3 regions of the Pseudomonas sp. JL27(2026) genome follow, and region 3 is predicted to be linked to each of the others. Evidence: riboswitches for the same ligand, from Rfam matches in the RefSeq annotation. Region 3 holds a riboswitch; each other region holds the start of a gene.
What was found. A riboswitch is a leader RNA that binds a small molecule or an ion and turns the genes downstream of it on or off. The one in region 3 is predicted to bind cobalamin.
Positions count from the first base shown of each region.

Region 1: it holds a riboswitch for cobalamin, as region 3 does, so the genes downstream of both, AC1Z1G_RS11180 (TonB-dependent receptor plug domain-containing protein) here and cobO (cob(I)yrinic acid a,c-diamide adenosyltransferase) in region 3, are expected to answer to the same signal.
Region 2: it holds a riboswitch for cobalamin, as region 3 does, so the genes downstream of both, AC1Z1G_RS16445 (CbtB domain-containing protein) here and cobO (cob(I)yrinic acid a,c-diamide adenosyltransferase) in region 3, are expected to answer to the same signal.

Region 1 is NZ_CM167794.1:2,449,749-2,460,349, reverse strand. It holds gene AC1Z1G_RS11205 (N-formylglutamate amidohydrolase) at 1-315, shown strand, start outside; gene AC1Z1G_RS11200 (APC family permease) at 467-1,816, shown strand; gene AC1Z1G_RS11195 (arginine N-succinyltransferase) at 1,950-2,966, shown strand; gene astA (arginine N-succinyltransferase) at 3,028-4,062, shown strand; gene AC1Z1G_RS11185 (hypothetical protein) at 4,059-4,298, opposite strand; cobalamin riboswitch at 4,309-4,510, shown strand; gene AC1Z1G_RS11180 (TonB-dependent receptor plug domain-containing protein) at 4,605-6,584, shown strand; gene AC1Z1G_RS11175 ((2Fe-2S) ferredoxin domain-containing protein) at 6,599-7,342, shown strand; gene AC1Z1G_RS11170 (ABC transporter substrate-binding protein) at 7,335-8,249, shown strand; gene AC1Z1G_RS11165 (diguanylate cyclase) at 8,291-9,364, opposite strand; gene glcD (glycolate oxidase subunit GlcD) at 9,686-10,601, shown strand, end outside.
Region 2 is NZ_CM167794.1:3,584,125-3,594,725, forward strand. It holds gene AC1Z1G_RS16430 (magnesium chelatase ATPase subunit I) at 1-434, opposite strand, end outside; gene cobN (cobaltochelatase subunit CobN) at 619-4,428, opposite strand; gene cobW (cobalamin biosynthesis protein CobW) at 4,432-5,511, opposite strand; cobalamin riboswitch at 5,611-5,819, opposite strand; cobalamin riboswitch at 6,052-6,275, shown strand; gene AC1Z1G_RS16445 (CbtB domain-containing protein) at 6,395-6,586, shown strand; gene AC1Z1G_RS16450 (CbtA family protein) at 6,598-7,299, shown strand; gene AC1Z1G_RS16455 (cobalamin biosynthesis protein) at 7,296-7,709, shown strand; gene cobM (precorrin-4 C(11)-methyltransferase) at 7,791-8,537, shown strand; gene nfuA (Fe-S biogenesis protein NfuA) at 8,742-9,326, opposite strand; gene AC1Z1G_RS16470 (fatty acid cis/trans isomerase) at 9,457-10,601, opposite strand, start outside.
Region 3 is NZ_CM167794.1:4,226,711-4,237,311, forward strand. It holds gene AC1Z1G_RS19255 (cobyrinic acid a,c-diamide synthase CobB) at 1-1,241, opposite strand, end outside; gene cobO (cob(I)yrinic acid a,c-diamide adenosyltransferase) at 1,238-1,849, opposite strand; cobalamin riboswitch at 1,931-2,147, opposite strand; gene AC1Z1G_RS19265 (hypothetical protein) at 2,302-2,886, shown strand; gene AC1Z1G_RS19270 (PQQ-dependent sugar dehydrogenase) at 2,953-4,266, shown strand; gene AC1Z1G_RS19275 (O-methyltransferase) at 4,400-5,053, opposite strand; gene AC1Z1G_RS19280 (C40 family peptidase) at 5,069-5,602, opposite strand; gene AC1Z1G_RS19285 (C40 family peptidase) at 5,769-6,392, opposite strand; gene hda (DnaA regulatory inactivator Hda) at 6,606-7,310, opposite strand; gene AC1Z1G_RS19295 (AI-2E family transporter) at 7,540-8,613, opposite strand; gene AC1Z1G_RS19300 (DUF2066 domain-containing protein) at 8,651-9,703, opposite strand; gene purM (phosphoribosylformylglycinamidine cyclo-ligase) at 10,090-10,601, shown strand, end outside.

The sequences.
Region 1 (10,601 bases), 1.8 Mb from region 3:
GGCCGAACGGTCCGTGTGGTGGGCATTCACAGCTTCACCCCGATTTACTATGGCCAGCCTCGAACGGTCGAAGCCGGCGTGCTGTACGCCCGCGCGCAATCCTATGCCCAGCGGCTGATCGACGGCTTGAGCCAACATGAACTGATCGTGGCCGGCAATCAGCCCTACACCATTGACCCGCTGTCCGACATGACCGTGCCGGTACACGGCGATGCGCGCGGCCTGGATTCGGTGCTGATCGAAGTCCGCAACGATTTGCTGCGCACGCCGGAAGCGGTGCAGCGCTGGGCCGACTATCTGGCCCCCCTGCTGTAACAAGGAAAGGTAAACGCTGTCGTTTGTAGTAACGGTAAAACAACTATAAAAAAGCCGCAGTGAGTCACTGACCCACTGCCCCAGCCACGACACCCTTGCCCGGTGCGTGGCTGATGCACTCGCCGTATTGGCCCACAAGGAGAAATGCTTCATGGACGTTGAAGACTTTGGCTACAAGCAAGAGCTCAAACGCAGTCTGACGCTCAAGGATCTGGTGGTGTACGGGATGATCTTCATGATCCCGATTGCGCCCTTCGGGATCTTTGGCTACGTCAATTCGGAAGCGCCAGGCATGGTGCCGCTGGCGTACATCATCGGCATGATCGCGATGATTTTCACCGCCGTCAGTTACGGCAGCATGGCGCGGGCATTCCCGGTGGCCGGCTCGGTCTACTCCTACGCACAACGCGGCCTCAACCCGCACGTCGGCTTCATTGCCGGCTGGTTGATGCTGCTTGATTACCTGCTGATTCCACCGCTGCTCTATGTGTACGCAGCCATGGCGCTCAATCACCTGTACCCGGAGATTCCCAAGGTCGGGTTCATCCTGGCATTCCTGGTCGGTGCGACCTTCATCAACCTGCGCGGCATCAGCTTCACGGCCCGGATGAACCTCGTGTTCCTGTTCGCCCAACTGGCGGTGCTGGGGATCTTCCTGTTCTACGCCTGGAACGCCTTGCACGGTGGGGCCGGCCATGGCGAACTGACCCTCAAGCCGCTTTACAACCCACAAACCTTTGACTTCAGCCTGCTGATGCAAGCTGTCTCGATTGCCGTGCTGTCGTTCCTGGGGTTCGATGCCATTTCCACCCTCGCCGAAGAAATCAAAGGTGACCCGGGCCGCAGTGTCGGCAAGGCTGCGCTGATCACCCTCGGCGTGATGGGCGTGATTTTCGTGGTGCAAACCTGGATCGCCACCGACCTGGCAGCCGGCATGGGCTTCAAGTCCGCCGACACCGCGTTTTATGAAATTGCCGAAGTCGCTGGCGGCAGCTGGTTGGCGACACTGACCGCCGTGGCCACTGCATTGGCCTGGGGCATCGCGGTGGCCGTGACTGCGCAAAGCGCTGTGTCCCGCCTGCTGTTCGGCATGGCCCGCGACGGCAAATTGCCCAAAGCACTGGCCAAGGTTCACCCCAAGTACAACACCCCGCACATTGCGCTGTACCTGGTGGCGGTGCTGTCACTGTTGATCTGCTACCTGTTCATCAACTCGGTCGACACCCTGACCTCGCTGGTCAATTTTGGTGCCTTGAGCGGCTTCGTCCTGTTGCACCTCACGGTGGTCAACTACTACTGGCGCCGGCAGAAGTCAGGCCAGGTCATCCGCCACCTGATCTTCCCGGCAGTGGGCCTGATCATCACCCTGGCGATCATGTACAACATGGGCGTGGATGCGCAGAAACTCGGCTTCCTGTGGATTGCAATCGGTCTGGTGTATCTGTTTTTCCTCAACCGCCACAGCGCCAGCAACGCCTTGCCCGATCCGTCCAACAGTTGAACACAAAGACTCGGGCGGGCGCTGAGAGGGTTCGACCGCCCGCCGCTACAACGCTGCAATCGACCGTGATCGTCAGGCCCGGCAACCCACCCTACGGTGACGGCACCGGGCCCTTTGAAACAGGAGTGCACCCATGCTGGCTTTGCGTCCAGTTCAGTTAACCGACTTGCCCCAGTTGCAGCAACTTGCGCGCGACAGCCTCGTGGGCGTCACCTCCCTGCCAGACGATACCGAGCAACTGCGCGAAAAAATTCTCGCGTCCTGCGCCTCATTCGACAACGAGGCGCAGAGCAATGGGCAGGAAAACTACTTCTTCGTCCTTGAGGACCTCGCCGCACAGCGCTTGCGTGGCTGCTCGGAAATCCTCGCGACCGCCGGTTTCTCCGAACCCTTCTACAGCCTGCGCAACCGGATGTTCACCAGCACCTCCCGTGAACTGAACATCCAGCACGGCGTGCCGGCGCTGTCGTTGTGTCACGACCTCAGCGGCCACACCTTGCTGCGCGGTTTTCATGTGGACACGGCACTGGTCGGCTCGGCGCATGCCCAAATGCTTTCACGGGCCCGGCTGTTGTTCATTGCCGCCCACCCCAAACGGTTTGCCGACGCGGTGATCACCGAAATCGTCGGCTACAGCGACGAGCACGGCCAGTCGCCCTTCTGGGACGCCCTGGGCAAGCACTTCTTCGACCTGCCCTATGTCGAGGCCGAGCGCCTGTGCGGTTTGCAGAGCCGGACCTTTCTCGCCGAGTTGATGCCGCACTATCCGATTTACGTGCCCATGCTGCCGCAGAGCGCCCAGGACTGTATCGGCAAGGTCCATCCCGATGGCCAGGAAGCCTTCGACATCCTTGAACGTGAAGGCTTCGAGACCAACAGCTACGTCGATCTGTTCGACGCCGGCCCGACGCTCTATGCCCGCACCTCGAGCATTCGTTCCGTCGCCCACAGCCAGACCGCAGTCGCTCGACTGTCGGCCACCCGCACGAGCGGCAGCCCGTATCTGGTGAGCAACGACTTGCTGCCGGGCTATCGCGCGATCGTTGCTGAACTGGCCTGGCTGCCCGGCCAACCGGTGCCGCTCGATGCGCAGATGCTTGAAGCCTTGCACGTCAAGGATGGCGGCCAGGTCCGGCTGATTGCCCTATGAATCAGCCCCTGCACCGCACCGAACCACAGCGCCCGGACGGGCGCGATGAAGGAGCTGCATGATGATCGTACGTCCGGTTCGCGTGACCGATATCCCGGCCTTGATGGCACTGGCACAACGGGCGGGGCCGGGGCTTACCACCCTGCCGGCCAACGAAGAGCGCCTGGGCCATCGGGTGCGCTGGGCCCAGCGCACTTTCGCCGAACAGGTCGAGCGGGCCGATGCGGATTACCTGTTCGTGCTCGAGGACGACGATCAGCAAGTCATCGGCATCAGTGCCCTGACGGGGGCTGTCGGCCTGCGTGAGCCCTGGTACAACTATCGCCTGGGCATGACCATCAGTTCATCGCCCGACCTGGGTATCCAGCGACAGATTCCGACGCTGTTCCTCAACAACGAAATGACCGGCCAATCGGAGATCTGCTCGCTGTTCCTGCGCCCCGACCAACGCGTGGGTCATAACGGCCGCTTGTTGTCGCTGGGACGGTTGCTGTTCGTGGCCGAATTCCCGCACCTGTTCGGCAAAAAACTCATCGCCGAACTGCGCGGACGCGCCGATGAACATGGCTGCTCGCCGTTCTGGGACAGTGTGGGCCGGCATTTCTTCAAGATGGATTTCAGCCAGGCCGATCATCTCTCGGGCCTGGGCAACAAGCCGTTCATTGCCGAATTGATGCCACGCCAGCCGCTCTACACCTGCCTGCTCACCGAACAGGCGCAGGCCGTGATCGGCAAGGCTCACAGCAACACCGAACCTGCGATGAAGATCCTCAACGCGGAGGGGTTTTCCCATGAGGGCTACATCGACATCTTTGACGGTGGCCCGGTGATCGAAGCCCAGGTTTCGAACGTGCGCACCGTGCGTGACAGCCGGACGCTGACGCTGGCCGTCGGCATGCCTGACGACGAAGCACCGATGTGGTTGATCCACAACCGGCGCCTGGAGAACTGCCGAATCACCGTGGCTCAAGCGCGGCTGGTCGGCGGGCATCTGCTGGTGGACCGCCTGACCGCCAAACGCCTGCAACTGCAACCCGGCAATTCAGTGCGCGCCGTCCCCTTGCTCAAACAGCAGCAACACGCCGCTGCGGCCTAGTCAGTGAGCGTGAAGGCATCATCCGGCGGCACGTGGCAACCATTGGCCAGGCGGTTGGTTTCGTTGGCCATCCCCACCACGGCCTGCCATTCGCCGAACAGGTCGCCCGTCAGCCCCTCCTTGCGCGCCACCGCACGCACATCGGCGCAGTATTGGGTGAGGATGCTCCTTGATTTGAAGGGAGCGAGTGAATACAGGCACCGCTCATCGGCCTGCCGAAGTTGACGAACGGTCATGCGAGTGTTCAGATGCCGCCCAGTTTCAGGTGCCTCATGCCGCCGTGCATGAGGTGAAACGGGAAACCGGTGCGCCCCTCAAGGGTCAGTCCGGTGCTGCCCCCGCAACGGTAAGCGAGTGACGCGTTCGATACACCACTGGGCCCAGGCCCGGGAAGGTGAACGTGTCCAGCCTCGCAAGCCCGGAGACCGGCCTGGAATTTCTGTTTGGCAAACCTGCGGTGGGCGGGCATGGGCCGGTATTGGCGCGTGTCCGGTACTTTCTCCTGCGTGCTTCTGCGAAGATTTTTTTCGAGAAGACCAACAATGACTCAGATTCAATCCCTTTACGCTCAGGACACTCGTCCTGCGCTGTTCGGCGCCTGTAGCGCCCTGCTCGGCTGCCTGTTCAGCCCGGCACTGCTGGCCGGTGAAACGGCCCTGACCCTCGACCAGCAAAGGGTCAGCGCACCCTCGGTGGAATCCACCACGGTCGCCGACATGGCGCGCTTTGGCAGCAAGGTCGAAATCATCAATCGCGAGCAGATCGAACGCGCCGGCCCCAGCGCCGACATCAGCCGCGTGTTGCAGATGTCCGTCCCCGGCCTGTACGTCGCGCCGAAAAATGGCCCCTTCGACTACGGCACGTACTCGCTGCTGGGCGGGCGCAACGACGACACCTTGATTTTGCTCGACGGTGTGCGCCTGAACAATCGCCTGTACGGCGGTCTCTACCTCGACACCCTGCCGGCCAACGCCATCGAGCGCATCGAAGTGCTCAAGGGTGGACAAAGCCTGTTGTTCGGCACCCAGGCCGTCGCCGGGGTGATCAACATCGTCACCCGTAGCGCCCAGACTCGTGAAGCATCCGGTGAAGTGAACCTGGGCCTGGACAGTTTCATGGGCCGCAGCGGCGACGCTCGCGCCGAAAATATTTTCAGCAACGGTTTCGGCGACCTCGGTTTGCTGGCGTACGTCAGCCACAACGTTTCCGACGGCTATCAGCCGTACCGCAGCAAAGACATGAGCAGCACCGTCAGCGACAAAAAGCGCTCCTACGAAGTCACCACCCTCGGCGCCAAGGCGACCCAGGCCTTCGGTGAGGATTCGCGGCTGGAACTGTTCTACCAATACGCCGACGCCAACCTGGATTTCGCCCGCCCCACCCACAACAAAAAGACCACCAATGACCGGGTGCAGCAGATCGCCACCGCGACCTTCGAACAGCGCCTGAGCGAACAACTGAGCTACTTCATCAAGGGCCACGTCAACGATTGGGACACCCGCTACACCCGCATCAACAACCTGCCCGGTGGCGGCACTCGCGTGGTGAACGACAACGATTACTGGGGTTTCACCGACTGGGGCGTGCAAGCCGAAGGCAAGGCGCAATTGCCGGGCGGCCATGTGCTGGTGTTCGGCTCGGACAACCAATGGTTCAAGGGCCAGGACGATGTGCTGGTGATCGACAACAACAAAGCCCAGGCCCACGCCCTGTACACCCAACTGCGGCCGGTGATCGACGCCCTGCCCGACTGGCACCCGAGCATCGGCGTGCGTCACGAAAGCATGAGTGGCGGCGACAGCGCGACCGTGGGCATGCTCACCTCGTTGTATGACCTGACTGACCACTGGCAACTGCGCGGCCAGTTCGGCACCGCTTACAAACTGCCAAACGCCGAGCAACTGTTCGTCAACGAGCCGGGGGATGAGATGGGTAACCGCAACCTCAAACCCGAGAAAAGCCGCAACGCCGAGCTGGGCCTGGACTATCAGGGCACACTGCTGGACCGCGAATTCAGCGCGAGCGTCACCGGGTTCAGGCGCGACATCACCGACCTGATCACCCTTGACGGCGCGCAGTGGACCAACGGTGAAGGCGAGATCAACGTCCGGGGCGTCGAGGCCGATGCCAAATGGCAGCTCGACGACCGCTGGAACCTCTCGGCGGACATGACCCGCAACCTTGTCGAATCACGTAATGGCGTGACCCTCAGCAACATCCCGAGTTTCTTCGCCCGCTCGCGCCTGGGGTTTGAGTCGGACGACCGGAGGTGGGGCGCCGGCGGTGCGATTCGCTACATCCGCAACGTGGTCAGCTCGCGGGACATCGATTACGGCCATTACTCGGTGGTCGACGCCGATGCCTATCGCTACCTCGATAACGCTCACCAGCATCGCGTGAGCCTGCTGGTGGAAAACCTGTTCGACCGTGACTACGCCACCAGCATGACCACCGGCAGCCCTCAGGTAGAAAACCTCGGACGGCCCTTCACCAGCGAAGTCCGTTACACGTACCGGTTTTGAGGGGGAAATCCGACATGCACAGCGATTATCAAGACGTCCTGTTCGTCGGCCCCGGGCTGGCCAGCGGGGCCACGGGCGAAGCCTTCCGTCGTGATCTTCAAGCGCTGCACACTGACGCAGGCAGCACACAGGTCATTGACACCCTCGACGGTTTCGAAGACCTGTGGCGCGCACTGCGCCAACCGGGGGCGGGCAATCGCCTGGTGGTCGACCTTGAACCGACCTCGGACGGCGCCTACCTGGACTGGCTACGCGATGAACTTGGGCGCATCGCCCGGGAACACCCGCAAGCGCCGCGCTTCTGGGTCACCGGATCGGCACTCGGGCGCCGGGGGCTGGATGCCCGTGCGGCATGGGCCAGTATCGGGCAGACCGAGCGCCATTTGCCGTGCGACAACGTCAGCGCGGTGCCGAGCGATCCGGGCTGGTCGACAATCCCTGATCACGCCCGCCAGGTGTTCCTCTGCACCGGCCCGCGTTGTGTGCGCCGGGGAGCGTTGCCTTTATGGAAAACCTTGCGCCGCGCGCTGCTCAAGCATGACCTGATCGAAACGCCCGGCGGTGTGTTGCTGACCCGCACCGCGTGCCAGTTCCCCTGCAACCTGGGGCCGGTGCTGACCGTGCATCCGGATGGCTGCTGGTATCGGGTGTGTCATGCTGACGACGTAGAGCATCTGGTGGACGTGCATTTACTCGGCGGCAATGTGGCCGACACCTTGCTGATCCACCCACCGAGCGGAAGCAAACCGGATGCGTAACGCCCTGCTGATGTGCCTGCTGCTCGGCAGTGCGCTGCCGGTCATGGCCCAGACCTACGACAACTGCGGGCAACCCTGGACGCTCGACCACCTCCCCCTGCGCATCATCGCGCTCAATCAACACAGCGCCGACACCTTGCTGGCCCTGGGTGCCGGCCCGGCGCTGATCGGCGTCGCCTATATCGACGATGACGGCCAGGCCATCGAACACGGCACCTATCGCGGCATTCCGGTGATATCCCGGCTCTACCCTTCGGCCGAAGTGCTTTACACCCAGCACGCCGACTTGCTGGTCGGTGGCTTCGCCTCGGCATTTCGCCAACACATGAGCTCGCGCCCGGTGCTGGCAGACAACGGCATCGCCAGTTACTTGCTGGAGTCGGCTTGCGAAGGGCATTCGCTGGATTATTTCGGGCATATCCGCCGCGACCTGCACACCCTCGGTGCCCTGGTGCAACGGCCGGATCAGGCGCGAACACTGAGCGCAGCACTGGACGCCGACCTGGCCCGCGCCGCGGCATTACGCAGCACCGAAAAACCCTTGTCGGTGTTCTACCTCGACAGCGAAGTGAACGGTCTGGACAGCGAAGGCAGACGCGGATTCGTGAGCGCCCTGCTGGAGGCCGCTGGAGCACGCAATACCTTCGCCGATGTCGATGTCGCGCGCCTGGTGGTCAGCAGCGAAACCCTGCTCAAACACGACCCCGATGTGATCCTACTGGCCGATGCGGTGTGGTCCCCTGCCAGCCGCAAGCGCTACCTGCTCAAGCATGATCCGGCGTTGTCGCAACTGCGGGCAGTGAAGGCGAACCGGATCATCGACATTCCGTTCGCCCATCTGGTGCCGACCCCCACCAGTGGCCAGGTGGTGCTGGAGCTGGCGAGAAAACTCACTGCCTTGAACTGACCAACCCAATCAATGAAGGCAAAGACAAGGCACGCAGAGGCTCACACCGAACCGAGTACTGCCCGCCGTGGATCGCCCTCGGTGCGACAGATCACCCGGTTGCGCCCGGTGGTTTTAGCCTCGTACAACGCCTGGTCCGCATCATTGAGCCACAAGGTCGCTTCGCCGTGTGCCGGGTTGAATGCGGCCAGGCCGATGCTCAGGCTGACCCTGAGCGTCGGGTTCTGTTCGTAGCCCAGGGTGGCGAAGCGGTCACGCAGTGCGTCCATGGCCTGGGCGGCGCGGTCCAACGGTAAATCCGGGAGGATCACGCAAAATTCGTCACCGCCGTAGCGGCCTGCAAGGTCGGCGGCACGCAGGTTTTGCTTGAGGATTCTGCTCAGTTGACGCAGCACGATGTCCCCGGCGACGTGGCCGTAGGTGTCGTTTATCGATTTGAAGTGATCAATATCGATCAGCGCAATGGCCCCACCTTGCTGGTGTCGCTGGCAACGCTGGAATTCGATCTCCAGTTGATCCTTCCACGCGCCGTGATTCAACAACCCCGTCAGGCTGTCAGTGCGGCTCAGGGCCAGTAGTTCGCGCTTGTGCAGGCCCAGGGTGTGGGCCTGGCGGTAGCAGATCCAGCCCAGCGCCAAGGGGTACAACGTCAGCAATGGCAGGCAGGCGTACAACTGTTCGGGGCTGGTGAGGGGGATGAATGCGGGTGTGAAAATCAGCAAGCCGGCGCCGATCCCCATCAACTGCGCCGCGCTGCCGGCCAGTAAAAAACGCAGCCCGCCAATGGCCACGTTATTCATGGCCATCATCGACAAGGAGGTGGCCGTGGGTAGCGGGTTGAACTGCATCGCCGCCACCCAGAAGCCGCCCATGAATGAATCGATGAGCAGGTTGCGGTGTTCGGCGTGGTAAGGCATCGGTGAGTGACGCGCCCATTGATAGGCCACGTGCGGCCATAGCAGGCCGTTAAACAGCATGAGCACCAGAACCCACACCGGTCGATCAAGCGGACGTATGGCCGCTGCCACGCAAAGTAACCCCAGGGCCAGCCCCAGGGTTCGCGAGGTGTACAGCCTCCTGGCCAGTGAAAGTCCCTTTCCTCCAGTTTTTCGCATAGGGGCCAAAGCTCCTGTTTGCTGCCGCTGAGCGGAACCAGAAACACTGGGTAATACATTCGGGAATGCTAGGAGTCTATCAGGGCGCCTTCAAATAGCCATCACCGATCAGCGGCTCAAAGCAGGCCCAGGCGCCAATGTTTGACTATAAATGTCTGGTGGCCCACGGCACTGAACGCGTACTCGTGGAAAACTCGCCGCGATTCAGGCCCCAACGTTGCTGCGCGTGGTGATCCGGGACCGGGTCGGGCACATGCCGATGGTTGAAGCCCCCGCCAGAACAACGCGACTGTATCGCGAATTCCTGGAGAACATGGCGCGATGAACATCCTGTATGACGAGCGCGTCGACGGAGCCCTGCCCCCGGTCGACAAGCAGGCCTTGCTCAAGGCCTTGCACCAGCAAATCCCCGACCTGGAGATACTGCACCGCGAAGAAGAACTGGCGCCCTACGAGTGCGACGGGTTGTCGGCCTACCGCACCACGCCGATGCTGGTGGCGTTGCCGCGCCATATCGGACAGGTTCAGGCGCTGCTCAAACTCTGCCACGCGCAGCACGTGCCGGTGGTGGCACGCGGTGCCGGCACGGGGTTGTCGGGGGGCGCCCTGCCACTGGAAAAAGGCCTACTGCTGGTCATGGCGCGCTTCAATCAGATTCTGCACATCGACCCGGCCGCCCGCACCGCGCGGGTCCAGCCCGGCGTACGAAACCTGGCGATTTCCCAGGCCGCCGCGCCGTTCGGGCTGTATTACGCGCCCGACCCCTCGTCACAGATCGCCTGTTCCATCGGCGGTAATGTCGCAGAAAACGCCGGTGGCGTGCATTGCCTGAAGTACGGCCTGACGGTGCACAACCTGCTGAAGCTGGAAGTGCTGACCATTGAAGGCGAACGCTTGACCCTAGGTTCCGAAGCGCTTGATGCGGCGGGTTTCGACCTGCTGGCGTTGTTCACCGGCTCTGAAGGTTTGCTGGGCATCATCACCGAAGTCACGGTGAAGCTGCTGCCCAAACCTCAGGTCGCCAAGGTGCTGCTGGCCAGTTTCGATTCCGTGGAAAAGGCCGGGCGGGCGGTGGGCGCAATCATCGCTGCCGGGATCATTCCCGGAGGGCTGGAGATGATGGACAACCTGGCCGTGCGCGCCGCTGAAGACTTCATTCACGCCGGTTACCCGGTCGACGCCGAGGCCATCCTGCTGTGTGAACTGGACGGTGTGGAAGCCGATGTTCATGACGATT
Region 2 (10,601 bases), 640 kb from region 3:
ATCAGGACAAACCGCGCCGAATGCCGATGGGAAATACCGTCACGCTCGATCAGGTTGGTGCCGCTGGCAGCCACGTCGAGCAGCAAATCAACCAGGTGATCGGGCAGCAAATTCACTTCGTCGACGTACAACACGCCCCCGTCGGCCTTGGCCAGAACACCGGGGGAAAACTGTGCCCGGCCTTCGCCCAGCGCGGCGTCCAGGTCCAGGGTGCCAACCAGCCGTTCCTCGGTCGCGCCCAAGGGCAAGGTGACGAACTGCCCGCTGGCGAGCAGGTCCGCCAGGCCGCGGGCCAATGTGGACTTGGCCATACCGCGCGGACCTTCGATCAATACACCGCCGATTTTCGGGTCGATGGCGGTCAGGCACAGCGCGAGTTTCAGGGCATCGGCGCCGACCACGGCGGACAGCGGGAAATGCGGGGTGTCGGTCATTGTGCTCATCTCGGTCATGGTCGGTGCTTGCGTTGTGGCCAGGGAGCTTGCTCCCGCTCGAGCGCGAAGCGCTCGCAATAAAGTTGTCGATTTTAGCCTGAAGAAACAGGCTGCAAGCTTTTGGGGCAGCTGCGCAGCCCAGCGGGAGCAAGCTCCCTCGCCACAAGTGCAGGCAGGTATCCGGTTAGCTGTCTTCTTCTATATCCAGCAACAAATTCTCCAGCGCCTCGCGATACTGCCCCGGTGCTTGCCACATTCCACGCTGCTGGGCCTCGAGCATACGCTCGGTCATGTCGCGCAAGGCGTGGGGATTGTGCTGCCGGACGAACTCGCGTGTCGACGGATCAAGCAAATAGGCGTCGGCCAGCAAGGCGTACTGGTGATCGTCGATCAGTTGCGTCGTCGCATCGAAAGCGAACAGGTTGTCGACCGTGGCCGCCAACTCGAACGCCCCTTTGTAACCGTGACGCTTGACCCCTTCGATCCACTTCGGGTTGGCCGCGCGGGAGCGAATCACCCGGTTCAGTTCTTCCTTCAACGTGCGAATCTTCGGCAAGTCCGGCTGACTGTGGTCGCCATGGTAGCTTGCCGCCGTTTCGCCGCTGAGGCTTTCGACGGCCGCAAGCATGCCGCCCTGAAACTGGTAATAGTCATTGGAATCGAGCAGGTCATGCTCGCGGTTGTCCTGATTTTGCAACACCGCCTGAACCTGGCTCAACCGCTGGGCGAACTGCTGACGGGCAGCGGTGCCCTCGTCGGAACCGCCGTAAGCGTAACCGCCCCAGTTCAGGTAAACCTCGGCCAGGTCCTCTCGACTCTGCCACAAACGCCCGTCGATGGCGCCCTGCACACCCGCGCCATAAGCCCCGGGCTTGGCCCCGAAAATCCGCCATCCGGCCTGACGCCCGGCCGCCTCTGCATCCAGCCCGGACTGCATCAGCGCTTCACGCTCGGCGCGAACCTTGGCCGCCAGCGGGTTCATATCGTCAGGTTCGTCCAGCGCGGCCACCGCTTGCACCGCTGCATCGAACAGCCGAATCAGGTTGGCGAACGCATCGCGGAAAAAACCCGAGACCCGCAAGGTCACGTCCACACGCGGGCGGTCGAGCAGGCTCAGCGGCAAGATCTCGAAATCGTCGACCCGCTGACTGCCCGTGGCCCACACCGGACGCACCCCCATCAGCGCCATGGCCTGGGCGATGTCGTCGCCACCGGTGCGCATGGTCGCCGTGCCCCACACAGACAGACCGAGCTGACGCAGGTGATCGCCGTGGTCCTGCAAGTGCCGTTCAAGTATCAGGCTCGCGGACTGGAAACCGATGCGCCACGCGGTGGTGGTCGGCAGGTTGCGCACGTCCACCGAATAGAAGTTGCGCCCGGTGGGCAGCACGTCCAGCCGTCCACGGCTCGGCGCGCCACTGGGGCCTGCAGGCACAAAACGCCCGGCGAGAGCGTCCAGCACGCCACGCATTTCTGCCGGGCCACAGGCGTCGAGCCGTGGCGCAACTACTTCGCGCAGGTGGTCGAGGATGGCGTTGACTTCAGACCAACCGGCTCCCTGTGGGAGCAGGCTTTTGTGGCGAGGGAGCTTGCTCCCAAGGAGTTCGGCGTTGGTATTCAGGGTTTGCGTGATGAGTTGCGCAGCGAACAGTTCCAAGCGCTCACGTACGTCGCCTGCCGTGCGCCACAGTTCGCCGCTGACGTCCTGCAACGCTTGAGGACGACGCTCGGTCCAAGGTTCCGCCAAGGCACAATCCAGTGGATCGAAACCCAGTTCAAACGCTTTCGCCAAGGCCCGCAGCAAACTCGACTGCGCGCCACGACCGTCACCCCGAGGAATGCGCAACAGCGCCAGCAAGGTATCAATGCGCAAGCGCCCGGTTGGTGACTCACCCAGCACATGCAAGCCGTCGCGGATTTGCGACTCTTTCAAATCGCACAAATAGGTGTCCAGGCGCGGTAACCAGATCGCTGCATCCGCATCACTGTCGAGCTTCTCGTCGAGCTGCAACTCACGGTCGATATGGGTTTCACGCACCAGGTTGAGGATGTCCCGTTGCAACTCGCGAGCGCGACGCGGATCGAGCAACTGGGCTTCGTAATACTCGTCGGCCAACAGCTCAAGATTGCGCAGCGGGCCATAGGTTTCGGCACGGGTCAGCGGCGGCATCAGGTGGTCGATGATCACTGCTTGAGTGCGACGCTTGGCCTGCGCCCCCTCGCCCGGATCATTGACGATAAACGGATAGATATTTGGCAGCGGCCCCAGCAACGCATCGGGCCAACAGTGTTCGGACAGGCCGACGCCCTTGCCCGGCAGCCATTCGAGGCTGCCGTGTTTGCCGACGTGGATCACCGCGTGGGCACCGTAGGCCTGGCGCAACCAGAAGTAGAACGCCAGATAACCATGAGGCGGCACCAGGTCCGGGTCGTGATACACCGCACTCTGATCGACCTGATAGCCCCGCGCCGGCTGAATGCCGACAAAGGTCAGCCCCAACCGCAGCCCGGCGATCATCATTCGTCCGCCGCGAAACATCGGGTCGTTTTCCGGCGTACCCCAACGCTCCAGCACCGCCGTGCGGTTGGCTTCGGGCAAGGCGTTGAACATCGAAAAGTAGTCGTCCAGCGCCAGGCTTTGCTGGCACGGGCGCAGGTCTATAGTTTCCAGGTCATTGCTGACCCCACCGAGCAATTGATGAATCAACGCGGTGCCGCTTTCCGGCAACTCGGCGGGCAGCGGATACCCTTCGGTGCGCAGGGCGCGCAGGATATTCAACGCAGCGGCCGGTGTGTCGAGGCCCACGCCATTGCCAATCCGCCCGTCGCGAGTCGGGTAGTTGGCGAGGATCAGCGCAATGCGTTTTTCGCCATTGGCCACTCGCGCCAGGTCGACCCAACGCCGCGCCAGTTCGGCCACGAAATCCATGCGCTCGGGTTGCGCTCGATAGCAGACCACATCGCACTCGCTGCGCTCACTGCGCCACGCCAGGTCCTTGAAGCTGATGGGGCGGCTGATGATCCGCCCGTCGAGTTCCGGCAAGGCAATGTGCATCGCCAGATCACGCGGCCCGAGGCCTTGCTCGCTGGCGCGCCAACCGGGCTCGTTGTCCTGGGCGCAGATCGCCTGGATCACCGGGATATTGCGGCGAAACGGCCGTAGGTGCGGCGCTTCGGGGCTGGATTGAGCGAAGCCGGTGGTGTTGAGAATCACCGAGGCGTGCACCTCATCCAGCCAGTCCTCGACCACCGTCAGGCAGCCGGGCTCTTTCAGGCTGGCCAGCGCAATCGGCAACGGGTTAAGCCCCGCGGCTTGCAAACGCTGGCAGAAAACATCGATGAACGCGGTGTTGGCCGCCTGCAAATGGGAGCGGTAAAACAGCACCGCCGCCACCGGTTGCTCAGGTTGCCAGTCGGCTTGCCAGTCACCGAGGACCGCATTGCTTTTGTGCGGGTGGTAAATCGCGGTACGTGGCAAGGTCTGGGGTTCAGACCAGTGATAATCGCGGCCCAACCAACGGTTGGCCAGGCAGCGGTACAAATCCAGCGCGTTGCCCATGCCGCCCTGACGCAAAAAGTGCCAGAGCCGGTCGCGATCCCCGGCCACGACGGTGCTCAGGTCGCTGAGCTCCGGGTCGGGACGATCGTCACCCGGCACCAGAATCAATTGCACGCCGCGCTGCGAGAGTTCCACCAAGCGTTCGACGCCATAACGCCAATAGGCGATCCCGCCATGCAGCGAGATCAGAATCACCTTGGCGTGGCGCAGCACTTCGTCGACGTATAAGTCGACCGAGGCGTGATTCTGCACCTGCATCGGGTTGGCCAGGCGCAGGCTCGGGTAGTCGTCGGGCAACTGCTGCGCGGCTTCGGCGAGCAGCGCCAGGCTGGAGTCGCCGCTGCACAGAATCACCAGTTCGGCGGGGGTTTGGCCTAAGTCGGCAATGTTGTCATCCGAGACGAAACCGCCGGGCTGGGTCCTGAGCAGGTGCATGGGTTAAACGCTGAGCGCGGCGCGCAATTGCGCTTCGAGCAAGGTTGCGTCCAGTTCCTGGCCGATCAGCACCAGGCGCGTGCTGCGTGTTTCGTCTGCGCCCCACTGGCGGTCGAAGTGCTTGTCAAAACGCGTGCCCACGCCCTGGATCAGCAGGCGCATCGGTTTGTTCGGGATGGCGGCGAAGCCCTTGACCCGCAGGATGCCGTGCTGGACCACGAGTTGGGTCAAGGCATCCAGCAGCAGGCTTTCGTCGGCTTGCGGCAGCTCGATGGAGATCGAATCGAAGGCGTCGTGATCGTGGTCATCATGGTCGTCGCCATCGTGGTGATGGTCGTGGTGATGGTCGTGGTGGCTATGACGGCTGTCGATGTGTTCTTCAGAACCGGCGCCGAGACCAATCAACACGTCCAGCGGCAGGCGACCGCTGCTGGCTTCGATGATTTTCACCGCTGGCGGCAGCTCTTCGGCGACTTCCAGGCGCACGCGGGCCAGGTCCGCAGGGCTGATCAGGTCGGCCTTGTTGAGGATCACCAGGTCGGCGCTGGCCAGTTGGTCGGCGAACAGTTCGTGCAGCGGCGACTCGTGGTCCAGGTTCGGGTCGAGTTTGCGCATGGCGTCGACCTGATCCGGGAACGCGGCAAACGTACCGGCAGCCACAGCCGGGCTGTCGACCACGGTGATCACCGCGTCCACGGTGCAGGCGCTGCGGATTTCCGGCCACTGGAAGGCTTGCACCAGGGGTTTTGGCAGGGCCAGGCCGGAGGTTTCGATGAGGATGTGGTCAAGGTCACCGCGACGGGCAACCAGCTCGCGCATCACTGGGAAGAACTCTTCCTGAACGGTGCAGCACAGGCAGCCGTTGGCCAGTTCATACACGCGGCCGTTGGCTTCTTCTTCGGTGCAGCCAATGGAGCACTGCTTGAGGATTTCGCCGTCGATGCCCAGCTCGCCGAACTCGTTGACGATCACCGCGATACGCCGCCCCTGAGCGTTGTCGAGCATGTGCCGCAGCAAAGTGGTTTTGCCCGAACCGAGGAAGCCGGTAACGATGGTGACAGGGAGTTTGGCCAGTGTTTTCATCGGATGCCCTTTGGCAAGGTGGCGGGCATACGGGACGACAACCGGCAGCGCTTGCGCGCGTGGGAAGAGTTCGCCACCGGATCACCCCGCCCGGTTGTAGTGAGAATCTGTGTCGAGGCAGGTCTCCTGGCTGACGGTGTGCCGGTCTTTCGACTGGCGGCTCCTGCACCTTCCCGCGGCTCTGGGTAGAGCCCGCAGTGGCATGGCAGAAACAAAACCGTTCACAGTTGCGGGGGCAGCCGCGGCATTGACCGCGTTCCCTTCTTAGCTTCGGCAGCCGCCGAAGAACCTCGAATGCGCAAGGCTACGCATGGTGTGGGGGCGGGTCAATGTTCACGAACGATCGCAATCCACTGTGGCGAGGGAGCTTGCTCCCGCTGGGTCGCGAAGCGGCCCCCTGCATTCATTCAGGCACATCACATGCACACGATTTGCGACGGCTTCGCCGCCGAGCGGGAGCAAGCTCCCTCGCCACAGGATTTTGTGCAGGCCTCAACTGAGAACGTTTGCCAATTGACGCCTCGCCCCCGCCCATGCTCTCCTACACACTTTGTTACGGGTGCCCTTCACAGGGTGAAACGGGAAACCGGTGAATCGTGTGCTTTACTCAAAGCCACGTCAGTCCGGTGCTGCCCCCGCAACGGTAAGCGAGCGAAGAATCAGATCCACTGTGCCAGCACCTGGCATGGGAAGGCGATTCTTGCAGGTTCGGCCAACGCCAACCCCTCGTGAGCCCGGAGACCGGCCCGCAACATCGAGTGGCTACACAGGCCACGCCATAACAAACCCGCGGTGGGCGGGCGCTGTTTGAACCTCTGCGTGCCTGGCGTGCAGGGGTTTTCATGCGCTCGATTCACCCGCTGACAGTCCAGAGGGAAGCGCCATGTCGATCATCAGCAGTACTCGCCACGCCACCGCCAGCAGCACCGCCACCCTGAGCCAACGTCTGACTGCCGCCATCGGCGCATCGATCCTGGGCGCATGCCTTGTGTATTTCGCCGGCTTCTCGCACATCGAAGCGGTGCACAATGCCGCCCACGATACCCGTCACAGCTCCGCATTCCCGTGCCATTGAGACCTGCCGACATGATCAAGCGTATTGCGCAGACCGCAGGCTTCACCGGGCTGCTGGCCGCCCTTTTGCTGACCCTGCTGCAAAGCTTCTGGGTCGCCCCGTTGATTCTTCAGGCTGAAACCTACGAAAAGGCTCCAGCGGCCGAAGTCCATGAACACGCCGAAGGCGCCATGGCTGGCCACACTCATGACGCTGAAGCCTGGGAGCCAGAAGACGGCTGGCAGCGCGTACTGTCGACCACCGGCGGCAACCTGGTGGTCGCTGTCGGTTTCGCGCTGATGCTGGCGGGCCTCTACACCTTGCGTGCGCCGACTCGCACCTCCCAGGGCCTGCTCTGGGGCCTGGCCGGTTACGCGACGTTCGTCCTCGCCCCAACCCTCGGCCTGCCGCCGGAACTGCCGGGCACTGCCGCTGCGGACCTGGCACAACGGCAAATCTGGTGGATCGGCACTGCCGCCTCGACGGCCGCCGGCATCGCCCTGATCGTTTTCGGCAAAAACTGGCTGCTGAAAATCCTCGGCGTCGCCATTCTGGCCGTACCGCATGTCATTGGCGCACCGCAACCTGAAGTGCATTCGATGCTGGCACCCGAAGCCCTGGAAGCACAGTTCAAAATCGCTTCGCAGCTGACCAACGTTGCGTTCTGGCTGGCCCTTGGCCTGATCAGCGCCTGGTTGTTCCGCCGCAAAAGCGAAGGTCAATACCACGCATGACGGATTCAAGCGCAGCGCCGACCCTGGTGGTCGGCCTGGGCTGCCAGCGCGGCTGCCCCGCCAGCACGCTGCGCGCGCTACTGGATCAGGCGTTGCAGGCTCATCAAATCGAGCTTCAGGCTGTGCGGGCGCTGGCCAGTATTGACCTCAAGCGCGATGAACCCGGCCTGAACGAACTGGCCGCACAACTGGGGTTGGTGCTGACCTGCTTCAGCAGTGCGCAACTGGCGCACTATCAGCCAAGACTCAGCCACCAGTCGGACATCGCGTTCGAGCGCACCGGCTGCTACGGCGTCGCCGAAAGTGCAGCCCTCGCCCTTGCCGAACAACTGGGCCAAGCACCAGCCAAACTGCTGATCCCACGGCAAAAATACGCCCAGGCCACCTTTGCATTGGCGTACGCGTCGTAAAATCCCCGATAATCCCCGCCCTCGATCATGAGCAATCTTCATCTGAAGCCTTGCTTTGACAATTTTTCACAGGAGCCGGCCATGACCGTCTACTTCATCGGCGCAGGTCCCGGCGACCCGGAACTGATTACCGTCAAGGGCCAGCGGCTGATTCGCAGTTGCGAGGTCATCATTTACGCAGGCTCGCTGGTGCCGGCAGCCGTGCTGGAAGGCCACCAGGCCGAACAGGTGGTCAACAGCGCCGAACTGCACTTGGAACAGATCGTCGACCTGATCAAAACCGCCCACGCCAAAGGCCAGGATGTGGCCCGGGTACACTCCGGCGATCCTGGTTTGTATGGGGCGATTGGCGAGCAGATTCGCTACCTGCGCGAGCTGAACATTCCCTTCGAAATCATTCCCGGCGTCACCGCCACGGCCGCGTGTGCAGCGCTGTTAGGTGCGGAACTGACCCTGCCGGACGTGTCGCAAAGCGTGATCCTGACCCGCTACGCCGACAAAACGGCGATGCCACCCGGTGAAGAATTCAGCAGCCTGGCCCGGCATGGCGCGACCATGGCGATTCATTTGGGGGTCAATCACCTGGACAAAATCGTCGCCGAGCTGCTGCCACATTACGGCGCGGATTGCCCGATTGCGGTGGTTCACCGCGCCAGTTGGCCCGATCAGGACTGGGCAGTGGGAACACTGACGGATATCACCGAGAAGGTTAAAGCCAAGGGGTTTCGGCGTACCGCGCTGATTCTGGTGGGTCGGGTGCTGGCCACCGACAACTTCAGCGAGTCGTCGCTGTACCGCGCCGGGCATGCGCATTTGTACAGACCCTGAAGCACATGTGGCGAGGGAGCTTGCTCCCGCTGGACCGCAGAGTGGTCCCAAAACCAGTCGACACATTCATCATGAAAAATGCACCAACCGTCTTGCGACTGCTTCACAGTCGAGCGGGAGCAAGCTTCCTCGCCACAGGAAACCATCACCCACAAAAAACGGCGCTCACGGGGCGCCGCTTTTTATTCGCAATGAACGCCGTGCTTAGTAGTAGGCGTTTTCTTTTTGCGTGTGGTCAGTCACGTCACGTACACCCTTGAGCTCTGGGATACGCTCAAGCAGGGTGCGCTCGATGCCTTCCTTCAAGGTCACGTCTGCCTGGCCGCAGCCCTGGCAACCGCCGCCGAACTTCAACACGGCGATGCCGTCTTCAACCACATCGATCAGGCTGACCTGACCGCCGTGGCTGGCCAGCCCCGGGTTGATTTCGGTTTGCAGGTAGTAATTGATGCGCTCATTCACCGGGCTGTCGGCGTTGACCATCGGTACTTTGGCGTTTGGCGCCTTGATGGTCAGTTGGCCGCCCATGCGATCCGTGGCGTAGTCGACCACGGCATCGTCCAGGAACGCTTCGCTGAAGTGATCTATGTACGCGGTGAAGCTCTTGAGCCCCAGCGCGGTGTCTTCAGGTTTTTCTTCGCCCGGCTTGCAGTAGGCAATGCAGGTTTCGGCGTATTGGGTGCCAGGCTGGGTGATAAAGACGCGAATGCCGATCCCTGGGGTGTTCTGCTTGGACAGCAGATCGGCCAGGTAATCGTGGGCGGCATCGGTAATGGTTATGGCGGTCATGGAAACTCCTCGCAGGCTTGGGCGCAGTTTACGCCAATCAACGCGCCGTACAAAGTCCCAGTATTTTTGTCGGGAAAGAACCGCTCATCTACCCGTGGGAGCAAGCTTGCTCCCACGGCGATGGATTGCATCACAGATTCTCGTAGCGGTTCATGTCCAGCACGCCTTCTTCCACCGGGTCGGTTTCATGCAGGTACTGGCTCAAGTCGTGAAAGTACACCCAGAACTGCGGATGACTGCGGCGAATACCCCAGCGCTCGACGATTTTCTCGAAGCGATTGGCGTCCTTGGCGCGCTCCATCTGTGCCACGAATTGCGGCACTTCGTCGGCGGGAATATTAAAAATGAAGTTCGGGTAACTGCTGAGCACACCCGGATAGATCGTCAACGTGTCCAGCCCCGGCTGATACCGCAGCGCTTCGCCCAGCAGGAACGCCACGTTGCTGTGGGCCCGGTTGCGCAGCAGGCTGTAGACCTCACGCTTGCCGTTGCGGGTTTCGATGCGCAGCATCGTTGCTTCCGGCAACTGGTCGATAACCTTCAACCCCGCCGCCGGCCGTGCCGTCAAACGGCTCAGGGCCTGCTCGGGATGCTGCAACGCCGGGTCGATGTTCGGCCGGGAACAGTAGGCGCCGTCGCAACGATTGATCGGGTCCGGCCGCGCATTCAAATCGCCGTAACGCACCAACAACTGTTGGGCGAAGTCGCGTTTCGGGTCCTTGGCATCGAGTTTCAGCGCAGTCGGTTTGTCGTTGTCGATGCTCTCGTAATCGAGCCACATCTTGAATTTGCCGCTGCTCTGGTACCAGTCGTCAAGGTAGGCATCCCGTGAGTCGGCCGGCATCAGGCGCAGGAAATTTTGCTCGGCACCGTTGCGGATCAGGTCGAAATACAGACGGGTCTGCGCCTGATGGGAAACGTTGCCGAACACATCGAAGTTGACTGCCAGTTGATAGTAGGTGCGCTCCAGCAACGGGTAGTCGAACAGCCACATCGTTTGCGGCACTTCACCGATCAGGCCCTTGCTGACCGAAGCACTGTCGAAATGCCGGAAAATGCTCAGCAAGGCATTGTCGTTGCCCGCCCACAGGCTCGACCAGCTCGGCGCCGGAGCCTCGGCATAGGTGTCGCGGCGCAACGCTTCGTACTCGTTGCGCTTGTCGCGGTAGGCGTGCCACAGGCTCAGCACACTGCCGACGTCATCGTTTTGCCCCGGCATGGCCAGTAACGGTGTGGCTTTGCCACGGTAGCTCGGGTCGGTGATGTAGAGGTCGT
Region 3 (10,601 bases):
ACATAGGAGGCAGTCATCCGCCCGTCACGGTAAACCGCTTCCGCCCCGCGCCCACCGTTGGGGCTCAGGCCACGGGCAATCGGCTCAAGCTCGGTACTGGTCAGCGAATGGTGATAGGTGTGCCCGCGCAGCAAGCCTTCCGGCAGTTCGACCGCTTGCAGCGCCAGGGCGGCAAGCCGTTTTTGCATCACCGCGTCACCGGCCAGCAAACCGACCAACTCGGCACGCGTCCCCTCGACATCGGTCAACGAGTCGAGCAGGTACAACATGCCGCCGCACTCGGCCAACAACGGTTTACCCGCCGCGTGGTGCGCGCGAATCGCCGCCAGCATCGTGGTGTTTTGCGCCAGCGCCACATGGTGCAATTCCGGGTAGCCGCCCGGCAGATACAGGCTGTCGGCATCCGGCAACTTACGGTCATGAATCGGCGAGAAGAACAGCAACTCGGCGCCCATCGCCCGCAGCAGGTCCAGGCTCGCGCCGTAAGTGAAGGCGAACGCTTCGTCGCGGGCCACGGCAATGCGCACGCCTGCCAGCAACGGTTCGGCAACGACCACCTCGGGGGCGGCGAATTCAACGGCGGGGGGCAACGCCACTTCGCAACTGCTGGCCAGCGCCTCGGCCGCCGCGTCGAGACGTGCGTCCAGGTCGTTCAGTTCACTCGCCTGGACCAACCCGAGATGGCGGCTCGGCAGCTCGATCCCGGTTTCCCGGGACAAGGCACCATACCAGCGCAGCCCTTCAGTGAGGCTGCCTTCCAGCAATTGCGCATGACGCAAGGTGCCGACGCGATTAGCCAGCACCCCGGCAAACGGCAGGTCCGGCTGATAACGCGCCAGCCCCAGGGCCAGTGCGCCAAACGTCTGGGCCATGGCGGTGCCGTCGATCACCCCGAGCACCGGCACCCCGAAGTGACGCGCCAGGTCCGCGCTGGACGGTGTGCCGTCGAACAGGCCCATGACACCTTCGATGAGGATCAGGTCGGCCTCGCCCGCTGCTTCCCACAACAGCCGACGACTTTCCTGCTCGCCAACCATCCACATGTCCAACTGATACACCGGCGCACCGCTGGCGCGCTCCAGAATCATCGGGTCGAGAAAGTCCGGGCCGCATTTGAATACACGCACCTTGCGCCCCTGATTGCGGTGCAATCGGGCCAACGCGGCGGTTACGGTAGTCTTGCCCTGACCGGAAGCCGGTGCGGCGATCAGTACCGCCGGACAAAAACGCGGCTCACTCACAATTCAACGCCTTTTTGAGCCTTGATACCGGCCTGGAACGCATGCTTGATCATGCCCATTTCGGTAACCGTATCGGCCTGCTCGATCATCTCGGGCTTGGCGCCGCGCCCGGTGACGACCACGTGCTGCATGGGGGGGCGAGCCTGCAAGTCGCTGAGCACCTGGTCCAGGTCCAGATAACCGTGCTTGAGGGCGATGTTCAGCTCATCGAGCACCACCAGGCCGATGGCCGGATCGCGCAGCAACTCGCGTGACACCGCCCAGGCCGCTTCGGCGGCGGCGATGTCACGCTGGCGATCCTGGGTTTCCCAGGTGAAGCCTTCGCCCATGACGTGAAAACGCACTTGCTCGGGGAAGCGCCGGAAGAACAGTTCTTCACCGGTACTGCTACGGCCCTTGATAAATTGCACCACGCCGCACTGCATGCCGTGGCCCATGGCCCGCGCCAGCATGCCGAAAGCAGAACTGCTTTTGCCTTTACCGTTGCCGGTCAGCACCAGCATCAGGCCACACTCGTTCGGCGAATTGGCAATACGCTCATCGATTACGGCTTTTTTGCGCAGCATGCGCGCCAGATGGCGTTCGTCACGATCAGGGGAATCAGTCATGGGGGAGCTCTCCGTTGAGGCGGGGTAACGGCGGGCGGGCATAGCAATAGACGGCAAGAAGCCTGGCATCGCCCACCGTGATGCCGCTGGATGGATCAGGCCGGTCTCCGGGCTCATGAGCGGCAGTTGCCGACTGCGCGCCTTCCCGTATCAACACTCGACACAGTGGCACAAGGCGCAGCCTTGACTCATTTACCGTTGCGGGGGCAGCGCCGGGATCGTGCAACACACTCACCGGCTTCCCTGTTTCACTCGGTCGACCCATGGGTCACAGAGCACCTGAAACAAGTCGCGAAGGTTAGAGGGTTGGGGGTGGAGCGTCAATTAAAGCCAGACGCCAACACCTGAGGAAAATTGGCCTGAATCAATTTACTGACGCCAATCTTGTGCCACACTCAGAGCAGTGATATCAAATCGCCACAACTCCAAACCACAAGAACAAGGTGAGCAACATGCAAGGCATGATCATCAGCAATCCGAAACTGGAATTCCTGCGCCCGGTGCTGGAACGCTGGTTTGACTGTATCGATCGCTACAACGCGGTGCGCGGCGATAACGAAACCCCTTACTGGTTCGACGAACGCGCCAACCTCGGCTTGCTGTCGGCTGCGGCGTGGATGGCCGAACTGGTCACCCTGGAGCAGGCCCCGACAAAAAAACAGATCGAGGAAGGCGAACGCAATGGCCGCGCCGATCTGTACATCGCCAGCAAAGAGGAACGCGCCTTTCTGCAAGCCACCCAGCGTTGGCCACGGGTCACGAACCTCAACCTGACACAGGCCCTGCAAGACGCCGTCAGCGACGCGAAGAAAATCGGCTACGCCAGCGACTTGAAACTCGGCTGCCTGTTCGTCGCACCGCAAAAAGCCCAACACAGCGCCACCCCGGAAGAACTCCAGGACATGGTCGACGACCTGCAAAAGGAACTGACCTGCGCCGTGGCCTGGTACTTTCCGTATGCCTACCGCAAGTTGCACAGCGATGCCGGCAACTACCACCCCGGGATCGCCATCCTCCTCAAGGAAGCACGCGGCTGACCGGCTGAACCTTCCTGCCGCCAGGGTCATCTATGATGTAGGCACTGCATTCATAGGGAGATCCGCATGCTCAAGCCTCAACATGTCCTCGTCATCGCCATCGCCGCAGGGATTGCTGCCTGCGGTGAGACGTCCAACCTGCAAGTCTCGGACGGCACCGGGCCATCGCCCACACTGCCGGAACCGAACAAAACCCTGATCCCGACGGTGAACATTGCCCCGGCGGTCGGCTGGACCGAAGGCGCCAAACCGATCGCAGCTCCAGGCACACACGTCGCGGCCTTCGCCGAAGGCCTGGATCATCCGCGCTGGCTCTACGTGCTGCCCAACGGCGATGTACTGGTGGCTGAAACCAACTCGCCGCCCAAGTCCGACGACGGCGCCGGTATTCGCGGCTGGATCGCCGGCAAAGTCATGGGGCGCGCCGGTGCCAGCGTACCCAGCGCGAACCGCATCACCCTGCTGCGTGACAGCGACCACGACGGCGTCGCCGAAACCCGCACGGTATTCCTGGAAAACCTCAACTCGCCATTCGGCATGACCCTGGTCGGCAATGACCTGTACGTTGCCGACACCGACCGCTTGTTGCGCTTCCATTATGAAAGCGGCGAAACCGCCATCACCTCGCAACCGGCCAAAGTCGTCGACTTGCCGGGCGGCGCGCTGAACCATCACTGGACCAAAAACGTCATCGCCAGCCCGGACGGTAGCAAGCTCTACGTCACCGTTGGCTCCAACAGCAACGTCGGTGAAAACGGCCTGGATCAGGAAGAAGGTCGCGCCGCCATCTGGGAAGTCGACCGTGCCACCGGCAACCACCGCATCTTCGCCTCAGGCCTGCGCAACCCCAACGGCCTGGCCTGGGAACCGCAGACCGGCAAGCTCTGGACCGCCGTCAACGAGCGCGACGAAATCGGCAGCGACCTGGTGCCGGACTACATCACCTCGGTGAAGGACGGCGGCTTCTATGGCTGGCCTTTCAGCTATTACGGCCAGCACGTCGATGTGCGCGTCACGCCGCCCAACCCGGACCAGGTGGCCAAAGCCATCGCCCCGGATTACGCCGTCGGCCCGCACACCGCATCGCTGGGGCTGACCTTCGCCGAGGGCAGCAAACTGCCGGCGCCGTTCACCCAAGGCGCGTTCATCGGCCAACACGGCTCATGGAACCGCAACCCGCACAGCGGCTATAAAGTGATCTTTGTACCGTTCAATGCCGGCAAACCGACCGGGCAACCGGTGGACGTACTCACAGGCTTCCTCAATAAAGACGAAGAAGCCATGGGCCGGCCGGTGGGCGTGGTGATCGATCAACAAGGAGGCTTGCTGGTGGCGGATGATGTGGGGAATAAGGTGTGGCGGGTTTCGGCCACCAAATAAGTCCTCCAACGCCAACACATAACCAATGTGGGAGCGGGCTTGCTCGCGAAGACGGACTGACAGTCAACATTGATGTTGAATGTTATAACGCTTTCGCGAGCAAGCCCGCTCCCACATTAATCGGGGTTAGCGCCTACCTTTTGCGGCAAAGGGTTAACCCATCTCCGATCGGCAACAGTGACAGATCCACACGCGGGTCATCCTTCAAGGCACGATTGAGCGCCTGGATGGCTCGGGTGTCCTCGCTGTCGGAGTCGACCTCCAGCACTCGCCCGCTCCACAGCGTGTTATCGAACACCGCCAGACCACCCACCCGCAACAAGCGCAGCGCATGCTCCAGATAACCTGGGTAATTGGCTTTGTCGGCATCGATGAAGATCAGATCAAACTGCCCCGGTTGCCCCAGTTGAGCGAGGGTTTCCAGTGCCGGCGCCAGGCGCAGCTCGATACACCCAGACAAACCGGCTTCCTGCCAGTAGCGCAGCGCCGTCGCGTTGTAGTCACCTGGAATATCGCAGCAGATCAACGAGCCGTCATCGGGTAACGCAGCCGCCATGCACAAGGCGCTGTAGCCGGTGAACGTGCCGACTTCCAATAGGCGCTTGGCGTTGGTCAGCTTGACCAGCAACGCGAGGAACTGCCCCTGCTCCGGTGCAATTTGCCAGCGAGCGTTGGGCAGTGTTTGGGTTTCGTCACGCAAACGCCGCTGCAACGGCGTTTCACGCAGGGAAACGTCGAGCAGGTAGTGGTAGAGCGAATCATCGAGATTAAGCGTGCGAGTGGTCATGACAACCTCTGCGAGCTAGGGGTTGTGCGCCAGATGTTCGGGGGTCAGCACCCGTTTGGCGCTCAGATAGGCTTTTTGCCAATAGGCCTTGGACAGGCTGTCCAGCTTCACTGTGCCACCCGTGGCCGGCGCATGCACAAAGCGACCTTCACCGACGTAGATCCCGGCATGGCTGACCTGAGAGCCGCCATTGGTGGCGAAGAAGATCAGGTCGCCGGTTTGCAGGGCTTCTTTACCAACGCTGGGGGCTTGCATGCCGATCATTTCACGGGTCGAGCGCGGCAGGGAGATGCCGGCCGCATCGCGGTAGACGTAGCCGATCAGGCCGCTGCAATCAAAACCCGAATCCGGTGTGTTGCCGCCCCAGCGATAGGGCGTACCCACCAGGCCCAAGGCGCGAAACAGCACGTCTTCAGCAGCAGGCGAAAAGGTTTGAGAGGGAGCGAATACCGGTGCCCGGACCACTTTTGCAGGGGGCGGTGTGCGGCTGGCGCAGGCGCTTAGCAGCGCCACGAAGCAAATGAGTATGAGGCGGGCCGACGTCGACATATGCAGAACAATCCTGATCTGGATGCGGCTTTCTCTGCCGTGAGGCTGAAAACAAAACCGCGTAAGCAAGGCTTACGCGGTTAGTTATTCAACAATATGTCTGGATTCTAGCGGCTGCGCGTCAAACTTCAAGTAAGACTTTAAGATAGCCTTATAAATTGCCTGATTACTTGCGCGCGGTAACCGTTGTCGGTGCCATGGCGAGTGCACGCTTGGCCTCGATGAAGGTCTTGCTCCAGTAGCTGTCGCCCAGGCTATCGACCCGGACACCACCACTGCGGCGGCTGCTGGAGTGGATGAACTGGTCATCACCCAGGTAGATCCCGGCGTGACTGACACGACCGCGACGACCATTGGTAGCGAAGAACAGCAAGTCGCCCGGCTTCAGGTTTTTACGAGAAACCAGCGGGGCATCCACGTTGATCATTTCACGAGTGGAACGCGGCAGGTTCATGCCCGCCTCTTCGCGAAACAGATAACCGATGAAGCCGCTGCAATCGAAACCGGCTTCAGAGGTACCGCCGAAACGGTAACGGGTACCGATCAGGGACATGCCACGTTCGAGGATGCTGTCGGCCAGAACCGGAAGCTGGTAGGACTTGCCATCGACGAAGCCGGAGAGCTCTTTTTCGGTGGCCAGTTCTTCCTGGTAAATAACGGAAGACTGAGCTGTAGCAGAATTTTTAACCTGTTGTTGCTGCTCTTGCTGGGACACTGGAGAGTGCGCAGCGCAACCGAACAACAGGGTGACAAGTGCGAGAGGCACGAGGGGTGCGAAGCGATTTAGCATGGGCACGACCGTGGCTGAAGTTGTAAAGAAGCCGAGACTATGCCCGCTATCAACTTCATTTGCAAATTCAATCGATCTTAATGTGACTTATCGGTTTCTCGTTTACATCTAAGCGCTTAAGCCCAAATTGATTACGCACGCGCCGTGAAAACCTATTCCCGATGCGTGTTTTCTGGCGCCTTTAATATGCCGAAACACGCTACAGGCCACGGTTTACCAGCCCAGGGTTTCTTTGAGAAACGGAATGGTCAGCTTGCGCTGAGCCTGAAGCGAGGCCTGATCGAGACGCTCAAGCAGCTCGAACAACGCACTCATGCTGCGCGTGCCACGGGTCAAAATAAAATGCCCGACTTCGTCGGTCAGGTGCAGTCCACGACGCGAAGCACGCAATTGCAGGGCTCGCAATTTGTCTTCGTCGGACAAGGGACGCATCTGGAAAATCAGCGCCAGGGTCAGGCGTGATTTGAGGTCCGCCAGCTTCACCGGCAGCTCTCGTGGCGAGGTCGATGCGGCAATCAACAGACGCCGGCCGCTGTCACGCAACCGGTTGAACAGGTGGAACAACGCCTCTTCCCAATCCGCTCGCCCGGCCACTGCCTGCAAGTCATCGAGGCAGACGAGTTCGTACTGTTCAAGGTTGTCGAGGATTTCAATACCGCGATCCAGCAACTCGGCCAGCGGCAGGTAAACCGCCGGCTCACCCAACTGCTCGAAACGCAAACAGGCCGCCTGCAACAAGTGCGTACGCCCTACGCCATCCTTGCCCCAGAGGTAAATCAGGCTTTCGGTCCAGCCGGCGTCGGCTTCGCATAGACGCTCGACATAGCCGAGTGCAGCGGCATTGGCGCCTGGGTAGTAGTTGATAAAGGTAGCGTCGTCACGCAGACGCACACCTAGGGGCAGCTGAATCGGTTTCATGCTGACTGAACAGTTCCAAACGAACCGTTAGTGGCCTCTGTGTAAAGTTTGCAAAGTTTATACCCGTGAAGCTGGCCGCACAATGCAACAGACCACAAGCAAAATCAAAGGTTTGCGTTAACTTATTGGATTCACGGAGGAATTTTTGACGGCGTATGTGACAGCCGAACCGTCCGCAGGGCACGCCCGACATTGCGTCGGGCAGCCAGGAGGGGTCAACCGGACGTCGTCATAAATCAGGGTCTTCGGCGCCACTGTACATATCAGAATCTTTATACAAGTCATGCACATGACGCACCAGGACCATGATGACGGCCGCCACCGGCAACGCCAGCAGGATCCCGGTGAAACCAAACAGCTCGCCCCCCGCCAGAATCGCGAAGATCACCGCCACCGGGTGCAAGCCGATTCGGTCACCCACCAGCAGCGGCGTGAGGACCATACCCTCAAGCGCCTGCCCCACCATGAACACCGCGACAATCCCGATCATCGGGTACAGATCACCGCCAAACTGGAACAGCCCGGCAATCAGCGCCGCACCGATACCAATCACAAAGCCCATGTACGGCACAATCGCCGCAAGGCCGGCAATCAAGCCGATCAACAGGCCCAGCTCCAACCCGACCAGCATCAACCCGGCGGCGTAAATCACGCCCAGTGCCAGCATCACCAGCAACTGCCCACGCACGAAAGCCCCGAGCACCTCATGGCATTCGCCCGCCAGCGACACCACCCGCGCCTCGCGATCACGCGGCAGCAGGCTGCGGATCTTCGCCATCATCAGGTCCCAGTCGCGCAGCAAGTAAAAACTCACCACCGGAATCAACACCAGGTTGGCCAGCCAGCCGATCAACGCCAGACCCGAAGCGGTCGCCTGGCTCAGCACCACACCGACGATATCGGTGGTCTGGCCCATGTGCTCACTGATCGCGGCCTTGACCTTGTCGAACTTCCAGAAGCCGTCCGCCAATCCCATTTTCGCCTGCACCCAAGGCATCGCGGTGTGCTGCAACCAGTCGAGCATTTGCGGCGCCAACTCATACAGGCGGAACAACTGCTTGGCGAGCATCGGCACCAACACCAACAGCAGCGTCATGACGATCAGGGTGAACAAGGCAAACACCGCCACCACACCCCACGTGCGCGACAGGCCGAGCCTTTCCAGCCGATCCACCAGCGGGTCGAACAGATAGGCCAACAACAGCGCCACCAGAAAGGGCGTGAGAATAGGATGCAACAGGTACACAAACGCGCACAGCAGGAACACCCCACCAAGCCAGACCCAACGCCGCGTATCGGCCATGAACCACTCCATTGCTTCTATATAAAGAGAGAAACGTTTACCAACGGAAGCGCAATTGCGCAGCCGGCACCGGCGCTACAACGGGCGCCGAACCTGCAACCGCTGGTTGCACCGCCGCAACGGGTGCCAGCGCCTCACCCGCCGGTATCGGCTGCAACTTTGCCAACTGCAGTTGGGCCCGCAACTGTTCGGCGCTACCGTTGACCCGATAGAGAATCCGGTCGCCATCCACACTTTGCAGGTGCGCACCAAACGGCTCAAGCAGGTGCCCCAATGCCGCGTAACGCTCCAGGTTCATGCCCTGCACTTCCAGCAACTGCTCGGTGGACACGCCCGGCTTGGCAACAAAACGTGGCGCGAGTCGCTCACTGACCGCCAGCAACACCGCATCGGCGACAGCCGCCGTGTCGGCGCCCTGCACGCTGCCCTGCTCACGTTGGTCGCCCAGCCACAAGCGCCACTTGGCCTGCCATTGGCCGCCCTCTTCACGGGCATGTACCGCCAGCAAGGCGTCGGCACCATAACGCTCCGATGCATGTCGCAACGGCGCAGGGTCTGCCCCTTCCAGATTGGGCGCAGTCGCGACAATCTGCTCATCCAGGTCACCCAGCGGCAAGCGCAGCGGCAAACCGCGATGCTGAGCCGCACGGCGCAGCGGCGCAGCGCTGGCCTGACCGTCGCCGACCAGGCTTGAGCCTTCAGTCGAATCGCTCAGCCACCACCCAAGAATCGACGGCCGATTGGCACCCCACAACGCCAACCCGGCCTGGCGCAATGCGCGATCGGTACTGACCGGATCGAAGTCGACCTGCAAGCTTTCCGGTGGCCCGGCGTCATAACCGTACTGGCTGATGATCTGTTGCGGATCCTTGCGAATCGCGGCCAGCGCCGGGCTCTGGGCAGCCTTGGCATCACCGGTCAGGCGCAACACCAGGGTTTCCAGCGCTTTCTGCGTAGCCTGATCGCGCTCCTGTGGCGTCTGGCCACTGACCGGCTCGCGCACTTGATAAAGGCCATTGAGCGTTTCGGCATGACTCGCCAGGCTGACCAGCGACAAACAACCGACAAAAAGAAATTTACGCAAACCCATGGAAGATTCCCGACGAGAAAAACGGTTGGAGCAGTGCGCATGAACACACGAGAGCAAGGCTGTGACCACAAACCCTGGCAAAACATTCACACGACCGATGGAAGATTTCGTACTGTCATAACGATAGCCGCTTAACGGCTATACCTTATACAGCCATGAGCGATGCGACCCAACACGGCCAATATCGGTTTTTTTATCGCGATATGTCCCTGCCCGTCGGCCCGAGGATGGCCGCTGCCCCTCAAGCCTGATAAAATCGCGCGCCTTCGCAGACCGGCAACGGCTGGGCACTCTGAAATTCTCACGCGGGACACCCGCAGCGATTTTTTTCAGCGCCCTCACCAGACTCGGTCGTTACCCCTGAATCCCCCCTAAAGGCCTGGATCATGAGCAAGCAACCCTCCCTGAGCTACAAGGACGCCGGTGTAGACATCGACGCCGGTGAAGCATTGGTCGAACGCATCAAGAGCGTCGCCAAGCGCACTGCGCGCCCGGAAGTCATGGGCGGCCTGGGCGGTTTCGGCGCCCTCTGCGAAATCCCGGCCGGCTACAAGCAGCCCGTGCTGGTTTCCGGCACCGACGGCGTGGGCACCAAATTGCGCCTGGCACTGAACCTGAACAAGCACGACAGCATCGGCATCGACCTGGTTGCCATGTGCGTCAACGACTTGGTGGTTTGCGGCGCTGAACCGCTGTTCTTCCTCGACTACTATGCCACCGGCAAACTGAACGTCGAAACCGCGACCCAGGTCGTGACCGGCATCGGTGCTGGCTGCGAGCTGTCCGGCTGCTCGCTGGTAGGCGGCGAAACCGCTGAAATGCCTGGCATGTACGAAGGCGAAGACTATGACCTGGCAGGCTTCTGCGTCGGCGTGGTCGAAAAATCCGAAATCATCGA